Regions from separate parts of the Mesorhizobium sp. M3A.F.Ca.ET.080.04.2.1 genome, predicted to be linked through region 2. Evidence: predicted binding sites of a transcription regulator. Region 2 holds the regulator's gene; the other holds the start of a gene.
What was found. Region 2 encodes PhoB, which activates phosphate uptake and scavenging genes when phosphate is short. Its sites were predicted from a motif close to TGTCATNNANCTGTCAT; they were not measured.
Positions count from the first base shown of each region.

Region 1: a site for PhoB is predicted at 2,644-2,660, ahead of EJ074_RS26295 (esterase-like activity of phytase family protein). Genes of this name have one in related genera too.

Region 1 is NZ_CP034451.1:5,520,196-5,524,984, forward strand. Features, by position in the region: gene EJ074_RS26290 (MFS transporter) at 1-931, shown strand, start outside; gene EJ074_RS26295 (esterase-like activity of phytase family protein) at 1,058-2,545, opposite strand; gene EJ074_RS26300 (UvrD-helicase domain-containing protein) at 2,729-4,789, opposite strand, start outside.
Region 2 is NZ_CP034451.1:4,327,585-4,332,373, reverse strand. Features, by position in the region: gene EJ074_RS20675 (ROK family protein) at 1-1,021, shown strand, start outside; gene phoB (phosphate regulon transcriptional regulator PhoB) at 1,105-1,794, opposite strand; gene phoU (phosphate signaling complex protein PhoU) at 1,814-2,515, opposite strand; gene pstB (phosphate ABC transporter ATP-binding protein PstB) at 2,534-3,337, opposite strand; gene pstA (phosphate ABC transporter permease PstA) at 3,334-4,185, opposite strand; gene pstC (phosphate ABC transporter permease subunit PstC) at 4,189-4,789, opposite strand, start outside.

The DNA of each region.
Region 1 (4,789 bases), 1.2 Mb from region 2:
CGTCGTAAGCGCCTTGTTCTTTCTCTTCGCCGAAAATCTCGCATGGCTGGACATCGCCCGCATCCTGAGCGGCCTTGGCATAGGTGTCGGCGCGGGAACCGGGACAGCCTGGCTTGCCGAACTGATCGAAGGTGAGGACAAATCGCGCGCCGCCATTATCGCCACCAGCACCAACTTCATCGGCCTGGGCGTCGGCGCGCTCTTATCGGGGGTGCTAGCCCAATATGCGCCCTGGCCGTTGAGGCTGACATTCGGCGTCTACCTTGTCGTGCTGGCGCTGATCACCCTGCTGATCTGGCGCACGCAAGAGACGGTCTCCAGGCCGGGGCGAATTTCCGATGTCTCGATGCGACCTCGGCTTTCGGTTCCCGACAGCATCCGCGCGCAGTTCGTGGCGCCTGCGGTGACCGGCTTCGGCGCGATGGCGCTGGTCGGCTTCTATGCGGCGCTGGCGCCGAGCATCCTGGCGCAGCAACTCAATGCGACCAGTCACGCGGAGGCCGGCGGATTGTTCTTCGAACTGTCGATCGTGGCCGCGGCGACGATCCTGGTCACGGCGCGGCTGCCCAGCCGCTTCACCATGCTCGCCGCGCTCGTCCTGATGATTCCGACCGTGGCGCTGATCGTCGCGGCACAGGTCTTCGCCTCGATGGCGATTATGATCGTTGCCACCGCGCTCTGCGGCGTGGCGGCGGCGCTCGGCTATCGAGGCGGCCTGCAGGTGGTGAACCAGATCGCGCCAGGCAACCGCCGCGCCGAAGTGGTCTCGGCCTTCTTCATCTGCTGTTTCTGCGGCAACGCGCTGCCGGTCATCGGCATCGGTATCCTGTCGAGCTTGGCGAGCGCCACCGCGGCGAGCCTCGCCTTTGCCGGCATGATCACGATCTTCTCGATGGTGGCACTGGGGTTCGGCGCCAAATACGCAAAGTAACGATCAGCCGGTTCGGCGTTTCGGCGAAAGCCGAGGGCACCCAAAATGGATCAGGCCCGCGATGCTATCGCAGGCCTGACATCCATGAATTTCTCGCAGGGCTGGGCCAAATGATACCCCATTGGGTCAGTTCGCGGCGAGGCTGTTTCCCGACAGGCCGGGCAGGGTGACCTGATAGACCAGGAAAGTGGTGTCGACATCGGCGCCATCCTCGGCCTTGTAGGCCGCGCCGACCTGGAAACCGTCCTGGGTCAGGAAGTCGTTGTCATTGGCGACGAACAGGAAATAATCGTCGGGCAGCTTCGGATCGAGCACGCTGACCAGCGACATCGCCTCCCACTTCTCCGAGAGGTTGTTCCTGTCGTTCGGCGCACCATTATGCAGGCCGAAACGGCCGAGTTCGGCCTTGTCATTGATGTCAATAAATGTGGTGAGCTTGGCCGGTGTCACCGACGGATCGAGCACGCCCTTCGCAGCCACCGGCTTGTCGGCGGCATCGAACGGGCCGTTGGCGATGTCGGTCGCTCCCGATAGATCGACAATGTCGATCTTGCGATAGATCGACTCGTCGCCCTTCACGCCCTGGCCGTTGCCGCTGTCGCGCGCCAGCATCAGGAAGCTGTTGTCGGACAGCGCCACGATCTCGCTCTGCGCGGCCACCTTGGTCTTGCCTTTGGCGTCCTTGAACACCGGCAGCGGCACGACATATTCGTGCGCCAGCTTGAGGTGGGCGAGGTCGGAAGTATCATAGACCAGCGCACGGGTGTTCTGGCGGGTCGAGCCGGAATCGCCGCCATCCTGGCGGGTCGCCGATTGCAGCACGGCGATCAGGAACTTGCCATCGGGTGTCATCGACATGCCTTCGAGGCCCTGGTTGTTCTGGCGGCCGGTGTCGGGGTCCTTCGGGTCAGGCTCGGCGGCGCCCGCGCCAGGATTGTCGGAAGCGAAGTTCGGCTTGCCATGGCGCGTCGGCACCAGGGCGGCCGGCGGTTGCGTCGCCGACATCAGGTGGCCGTCGGCCGAGAAGCGGTAGATGTTGGGACCGTACTCGTCGGAGATGAACATGGTGCCGTCGGGCAGCCGCACGATCGCCTCGTCGTCCAGGGCCAGTTTGCCGTTGTCGGCCTGCGGCAGCATCGGCATGTCGCCCGCGGCTGCACGCACGCCGTTCAACGGATCGAGGCCGGTGGCGTCCACTCCCTTGTCGTCGGTCAGGAGGATGGTGTCGGCGACCGTCGGCTTGACGCCCGACTGTTCTTGTCCAGCCGCGGGTGCCGCGCCCGACGCGGTCGGGGCAAGCTCGATCGAGATCGTGTTGAGGCGCGGCCGGTAGTCGGTGGTGCCGACGACGTTGTAACCGCGGTCCGGCAGCAGCCAGAGCGAGCCTTTGTAGGTCGCGCCATCACGCGTCCAGGACCTGGTGTCGATCGCCATGCCGGAGCCGGAGCCGAAGGTCTCGCCGAACTTATCCTTCTGGCTGGCCGGAATGCGGCCGACGCCGACGAGGCCCTTGTTGACGTAAGCGGTGCCGTCGGCGAGCGCGGGATGTGAAACAGCGGAAGCAGCGAGCGTTGCGGCGATCAGCCAATACCCAGACGGACGCAGGGTCTTCATGATTCATGTCCCCTTCAATAACGGTTGGTTTGAAGGGCAGGTGGAGCCCGCCTTCGAGGGCCGCTGAAGACCCAGGACTAGCGGTGTAGGACGCCAACATGATGGTTGCGTGACAGAGGCTGCGGGTTGCTGATGTTAATGGAAGGCGACGGGTGTCGGCGGATACTTGCGCGGCAGGGCAGCTCAGACCCCGGTGACGAAACCGTCCAGCACGCGTTTCTGGCCGGCTTTGTCGAAGTCGATGGTCAGCTTGTTGCCGTCGATGGCCGCGATGTTGCCGTTGCCGAATTTCTGGTGGAAGACGCGGTCACCGAGCTTGAAAGGGGACGGGGTGTCGGCCACCGATTTGGCCACCAGTTCGCCCTCGATGGTGCGGCCCTTGACGCTGGTGCGGCCGGCGCCATAGCCGGAGTCTGTTTCGCCATAGCCGATGCGTTCGACCTGGTGGCCGGAGCGCGTGCCCCAGTTGCGGTCGGTCGCCTCGGTGCGGTTCGCCTGCGCGCGCTGCCAGCCGGGGGTCGCATAAGTGTTGGAGAAGCTGCCCGATTTCTCGGTGCCGATATTGTCGAAACGCGAGGCGCCATAGGGATTTTGCCGGCCGCCGCCGCGGCCGGAGGCGAAAGAGCCGCCGCCGTAAGGGTTGCCATAACCGCCGTAGCTGCTGCCGCTGTCGGCGACATCGACATGGGTTTCCGGCAATTCGTCGAGAAAGCGCGACGGGATCGTCGATTGCCACAGCCCATGGATCAAGCGGTTGGAGACGAACCAGATGTGCAGGTTCTTCTTCGCCCGCGTCAGGCCGACATAGGCAAGCCGCCGTTCTTCCTCCAGCCCGGAGCGGCCGCCCTCGTCCAGCGCGCGCTGGTGCGGAAACAGGCCTTCCTCCCAGCCGGGGAGGAAGACGGTCTCGAATTCGAGGCCCTTGGCCGAATGCAGCGTCATGATCGACACCGCATCGAGCGACTCGCCCTGCTCAGCCTCCATCACCAGCGCGACATGCTCGAGGAAGGCGCGCAGCGACTCGTACTCCTCCATGGAGCGGATCAGCTCCTTGAGGTTTTCCAGCCGCCCGGGCGCCTCGGCCGAGCGGTCGTTCTTCCACATGTCGGTGTAGCCGCTCTCCTCGAGGATGGTCTCGGCGAGTTCGGTATGCGGCGTCGTTTCCAGCGCCTTTTGCCAGCGCTCGAAATTGGCTGCGACCTCACGCAGCGCCGCACGCGGCTTCGGCTTCAGCTCGTCGCTTTCGGCGAGTGTTGCGGCCGCCTCCAGCATCGGGATGCGCATGGCACGCGCCGTGTCGTGCATCTGGCGGATGGTGGCCTCGCCGAGGCCGCGCTTCGGGACGTTGACGATGCGCTCGAAGGCGAGGTCGTCACCGCTGTTGGCGACGACGCGGAAGAAGGCCAGCGCATCGCGGATTTCCAGGCGCTCGTAGAAGCGCGGGCCGCCGATGACGCGGTAGCTCAAGCCGAGCGTGATGAAGCGCTCTTCGAAGGCGCGCATCTGGAAGGACGCGCGGACCAGGATCGCCATGTCGTTGAGGTTGTGCCGATTGCCTTCTCTATCGGGGCGCTGATAGGCCTCGATGGTCTCGCCGATGGCACGCGCCTCTTCCTCCGAATCCCAGGCCGCATGGACATGGACCTTGTCGTCCTCGGGATCGTTGCGGTCGGTGAACAGCGTCTTGCCGAAGCGGCCCTCATTGTGGGCGATGAGGTGGGAGGCGGCGCCCAGTATGTGCGCGGTCGAGCGGTAGTTGCGCTCCAGCCGGATGATGGTGGCGCCAGGGAAATCCTTGTCGAAGCGCAGGATGTTGTCAACCTCGGCGCCGCGCCAGCCATAGATCGACTGGTCGTCGTCGCCGACGCAGCAGATATTTACGCTCACGGGCTGTTCCGCGCCTGCCGGCGCGGGCCCTCTGCGGGGGCCTCGCAACGGCTCGGACGCCCGGTCGGGCTTGCGGCCTTCGGCCGAAATATCCCACTCATCGCTGCGGGCTAACGGTTCCTCTTCGGGAACGGGTGGTCTGTAGTGACCGCCCTCTGTTCTATCGATAGTCGACTTCGTAGCGCCCGGTGTGCGGCCGCCCGGAGTCCCATTTCTCGAAGTTCCTGGCCTTTGCGCCAGCAGGCGCAGCCACATGTACTGCGCGGTGTTGGTGTCCTGGTACTCGTCGACCAGGATGTATTTGAACTTGCGGTGATAGTCCTTCAGCACGTCCGGATAGGCGCGGAAGATGCGGAT
Region 2 (4,789 bases):
GGTCGGCCTTGCCCTCAACCCCGAGGCGGCTGCGGTGGTCACGGTGGTGCTGTCGCTGAATTTCCTCTCCGTCGCCGTCATCGACTATGCTGGCCAGGTCATCGCCGAGGAGCAGCGCCGCCTCGACACTCTCACCCTGCCCCGCGATGAACTGATCGGCGAATGCACCGCAATCGTCCGGCGCCGGCTGGAGGACCCCGACCTCGACGTCAGCAGCGTCGCCCGCATCGCCATGGGCATCCAAGGCATCACCGATTCCCATGCCCGCTTGATGCTGTGGTCGCCGATCACGCCGCTGACCGACATTGCCTTTGCCGACATACTGGAACAGGAATTCGGCATCCCGGCCACCATGGAGAACGACTGCAACATGATGGCGGTGGCGCTGCAGTGGCGCGAACCCGAGCGCTACCGCGACAATTTCATCGCCATCCTGCTCTCGCATGGCATTGGCATGGGCCTGGTGCTGAAGGGCGAGCTGTTCACCGGCACCCATTCTTCGGGCGGCGAGTTCGGCCACATGATCCACCGACCCGGCGGTGCGCTCTGCCGCTGCGGGCGGCGCGGCTGCGTCGAGGCCTATGCCGGCAACTACGCGATCTGGCGCAACGCCATGCGGATGGGCGAGGATGCCGAGCCGGTCGACATCGGCGACGCCGACATGCGGGCTCTGGCGGCACGGGCACGCGAGAATGACGGCCCGGAGCGCGAAGCCTATCGCCGGGCGGGAGAGGCGCTGGGCTTCGGCCTCGGCAGCCTGTTCGCGCTGATCGACCCGGCGCCGGTCGCCATGGTCGGCGTCAGCGCCGCCGCCTTCGACCTGATCGAGCCGGCGCTGCGCGCAGCCATCGCCCAGACCGCCGGCGGCCAGCATTCGAAGTCGATTTCCTTCGACACCGAGCCGAATGAATTGCCGCTGATCCGCGAGGGCTGCGCCGTCCGCGCGCTGACCTTCGTCGACCAGGAGATCTTCGCGCCGGGCATCCAGGCACGGGCAGGCGCCGGAAAGAACGTGGCGTGAGCCAACGCTGCTTCGATAGATCGCCACCAATGCTGAAGGTTGGCCGGGCGCCCTCGAGGTCGGCATAAGGGTCGCCGCCGGACCTAATCCTCCCTTATCGCGTAGCCCGCCCCGCGAATGGTGCGGATGACATCCGGCATGCGGCCGTTGTTGACCGCCTTGCGCAGGCGCCCGACATGCACATCCACCGTGCGCTCGTCGATATAGATCGTCTCGCCCCAGACATTGTCGAGCAGCTGGCTGCGCGAGAACACGCGGCCGGGATGGCGCATCATGAATTCGAGCAGCCGGAACTCGGTCGGTCCGAGCCGGATCTCGCTCTTCTTGCGGTAGACACGGTGCGATTCACGGTCGAGCACGATGTCGCCGACCTTGAGCACGCTGGACAGCACCTCCGGCTTCGCGCGGCGCAGCAGCGCCTTGACGCGTGCCATGAATTCCGGCGTCGAGAACGGCTTGACCAGATAGTCGTCGGCGCCGGTCGACAGCCCGCGCACCCGGTCGCTCTCCTCGCCGCGCGCGGTCAGCATGATGATCGGCAGCCGCTCCGTCTCGGGCCGCATCCTGAGGCGCCGGCACAGCTCGATGCCGGAAACCGCCGGCACCATCCAGTCGAGCACCAGCAGATCGGGCACGTTCTCCTGCAGGCGGATCTCGGCCTCGTCGCCGCGCGTCACCACTTCGACCTGATAGCCCTCGGATTCGAGGTTGTAGCGGAGCAGCACGCCCAGCGGCTCCTCGTCCTCCACCACCATGATGCGTGGCGCGATCATTGGAAATTCACCCTTGTCGTCAGGCCGCCGGCGCCGACATCTCGTCCTGCTTCGGACGGTTTGCGGGCAATTGGGTGCCGGTCAGCACGTAATAGGCGTTCTCGGCGATGTTGGTCACATGGTCGCCGATGCGCTCCAGATTCTTGGCGCAGAACAAAAGGTGCGTGCAAGCGGTGATGTTGCGCGGATCTTCCATCATGTAGGTCAAGAGCTCACGGAAGACCGAAGTGTACTTGACGTCGATGCGCTCGTCGTCGTTGCGCAGCCTGGCGAGTGCCGCCGCGTCGCCCGCCGCATACTCCTCGATCACGCCCTGCACCTGGATCAGTACAAGCTGCGCCATGCCGTCGATGGAATGCGAGAGGTCGCGCGGCGCGGCGCTGACGCCGACGGTGCCGACGCGCTTGGCGATGTTCTTGGCGAGGTCGCCGATGCGCTCGAGGTCGCCGGCCATGCGGATGGCGCCGACCACATTGCGCAGGTCGTCGGCCATGGGCTGCCGCTTGGCGATCAGGGTGATGGCGCGGTCGTCGAGCTCGCGCTGGCGGGCGTCCATGATGGCGTCGTCGGAGACCACGCGCTGCGCCATCGCATTGTCGGAATTGAGCAGTGCCTTGGTCGAGGCGCCGACCATCGCGCCGGCAAGATCGCCCATGTCACGGATGAGCCGGCTGATCTGGGCGAGATCCTCGTCGAAGGAAGCGACCGTATGGGCCATGATTCATGTCCTCGTATGAGATCAGCCGAAGCGGCCGGTGATGTAGTCCTGCGTGCGCTTCTCGCGGGGCGAGGTGAAGATCTTCTCGGTGCGGTCGAACTCGACCAGCTCGCCGAGATACATGAATGCCGTCTGCCGGGACACGCGCGCCGCCTGCTGCATGTTGTGGGTGACGATGACGATCGTGTAGTCGGCCTGGAGTTCGTCGATCAGTTCCTCGATCTTGGCGGTCGACAGCGGATCGAGCGCCGAGGCCGGCTCGTCGAGCAGGATGACCTCGGGCTTCACCGCCACGGTACGCGCGATGCAGAGCCGCTGCTGCTGGCCGCCGGACAGGCTCTGGCCGCTGGCGTGAAGCTTGTCCTTGACCTCGTTCCACAATGCCGCGCGCTTCAGCGCCTGCTCGACGCGGCCGTCCATCTCGGACTTGCTGATCTTCTCGTAAAGCCGGACGCCGAAGGCGATGTTCTCGTAGATCGACATCGGAAACGGCGTCGGCTTCTGGAAAACCATGCCGATCTTGGTCCTGAGCAGGTTGAGGTCCTGCGAGCGGTCAAGGATGTTCTTGCCGTCGAGCAGCACCTGGCCCTCGGCGCTCTGCTTCGGATAAAGTTCGTAGATGCGGTTGAAGACGCGCAGCAGCGTCGACTTCCCGCAGCCCGACGGCCCGATGAAGGCGGTGACGCTGCGTTCGGGCAGCGTCAGGCTGATATCCTTCAGCGCCTTCGATTGGCCGTAGTAGAAGTTGAGGTTCTTGACCTCGATCTTGGCCTTCTCGACGGCTGCTTCGGCCACGTTCAAATCGGTGGACAACATCGGTTTCATCTGTCCTCTCTGCGTCCGGTAAGGCTGCGGGCGAAGATGCTCAGCCCGAGAACCGTCAGGGTGATTACGAGGGCGCCGGTCCAGGCCAGTTGCTGCCATTCCTCATAGGGGCTGAGCGCAAACTGGAAGATGGTCACCGGCAGGCTGGCCATCGGCGCGTTGAGATTGCTCGACCAGAACTGGTTGTTGAGCGCGGTGAAAAGCAGCGGCGCCGTCTCGCCGGAAATGCGGGCGATCGCCAGCAATATGCCGGTGACGATGCCCGACAGCGCGGCGCGATAGGCGACGGAGCGGATGACGATCCAGCGCGGCGCGCCGATCGCCGTGCCGGCCTCGCGCAGGGCGTTCGGCACCAGCAGAAGCATATCCTCGGTGGTGCGCACGACCACCGGAATCACCAGAATGGCAAGCGCGAAGGCGCCGGCGATGGCCGAGAAATGCCCCATCGGCCGGACCAGGAGCTCATAGACGAACAGGCCGACGATGATCGAGGGCGCCGACAGAAGGATGTCGTTGATGAACCGCACCACCGTGGTGAGCTTCGAGAAGCGCCCGTACTCGGCCATGTAGGTTCCGGCGAGCACGCCGATCGGCGTGCCGACGACGATGCCGATGATCGTCATCACGATGCTGCCGTAGATGGCGTTGAGCAGGCCGCCCGCATCGCCGGGCGGCGGCGTCATCTCGGTGAAGACGGACAGTGAGACGCCGGATAGGCCCTTGTAGAGGAGCGCGCCAAGGATCAGCGCCAGCCAGGCAAGGCCGATGCCGGCCGCGACGACGCAAAGCGTCATCATCACGGCATTCCTGCGCTTACGGCTTTGGTGGAGCGACGTGGCTGTCGACATCGGTCAGGCTCCCGTGCGGCTATCCATGCGCAGCAGCATGTAGCGCGCCATGGCGAGGATCAGGAAGGTGATGATGAACAGGATCAGGCCGAGCCCCACCAGCGAGGACGTGTAGAGGTCCCCGTCCGCTTCCGTGAACTCGTTGGCGATGGTCGCCGAGATCGTCGTGCCCGGCGCGAACAGCGAGGCGCTGATGCGATGGGCATTGCCGATGACGAAGGTGACGGCCATGGTCTCGCCGAGCGCGCGGCCAAGACCGAGCATGACACCGCCCATGATGCCGACGCGGGTGTAGGGGATGACGACGCGCCGCGTGACCTCCCAGGTCGTGCAGCCGATACCGTAGGCCGATTCCTTCAGCACCGCCGGAACCGTGTCGAAGACGTCCTTGGTGATCGAGGTGATGAAGGGCAGCACCATGATGGCAAGGATCAGCGCCGACGTCAGCAGCCCGATGCCATAGGGCGGACCGGCGAACAGGCTGGAGAGCCCCGGCACGTGGTGGAACAGGTTGATGATGAAAGGCTGCACCGTCGTCTGCAGGAACGGCGCGAAGACGAACAGGCCCCAGATGCCGTAGATGATCGAGGGAATGCCGGCGAGC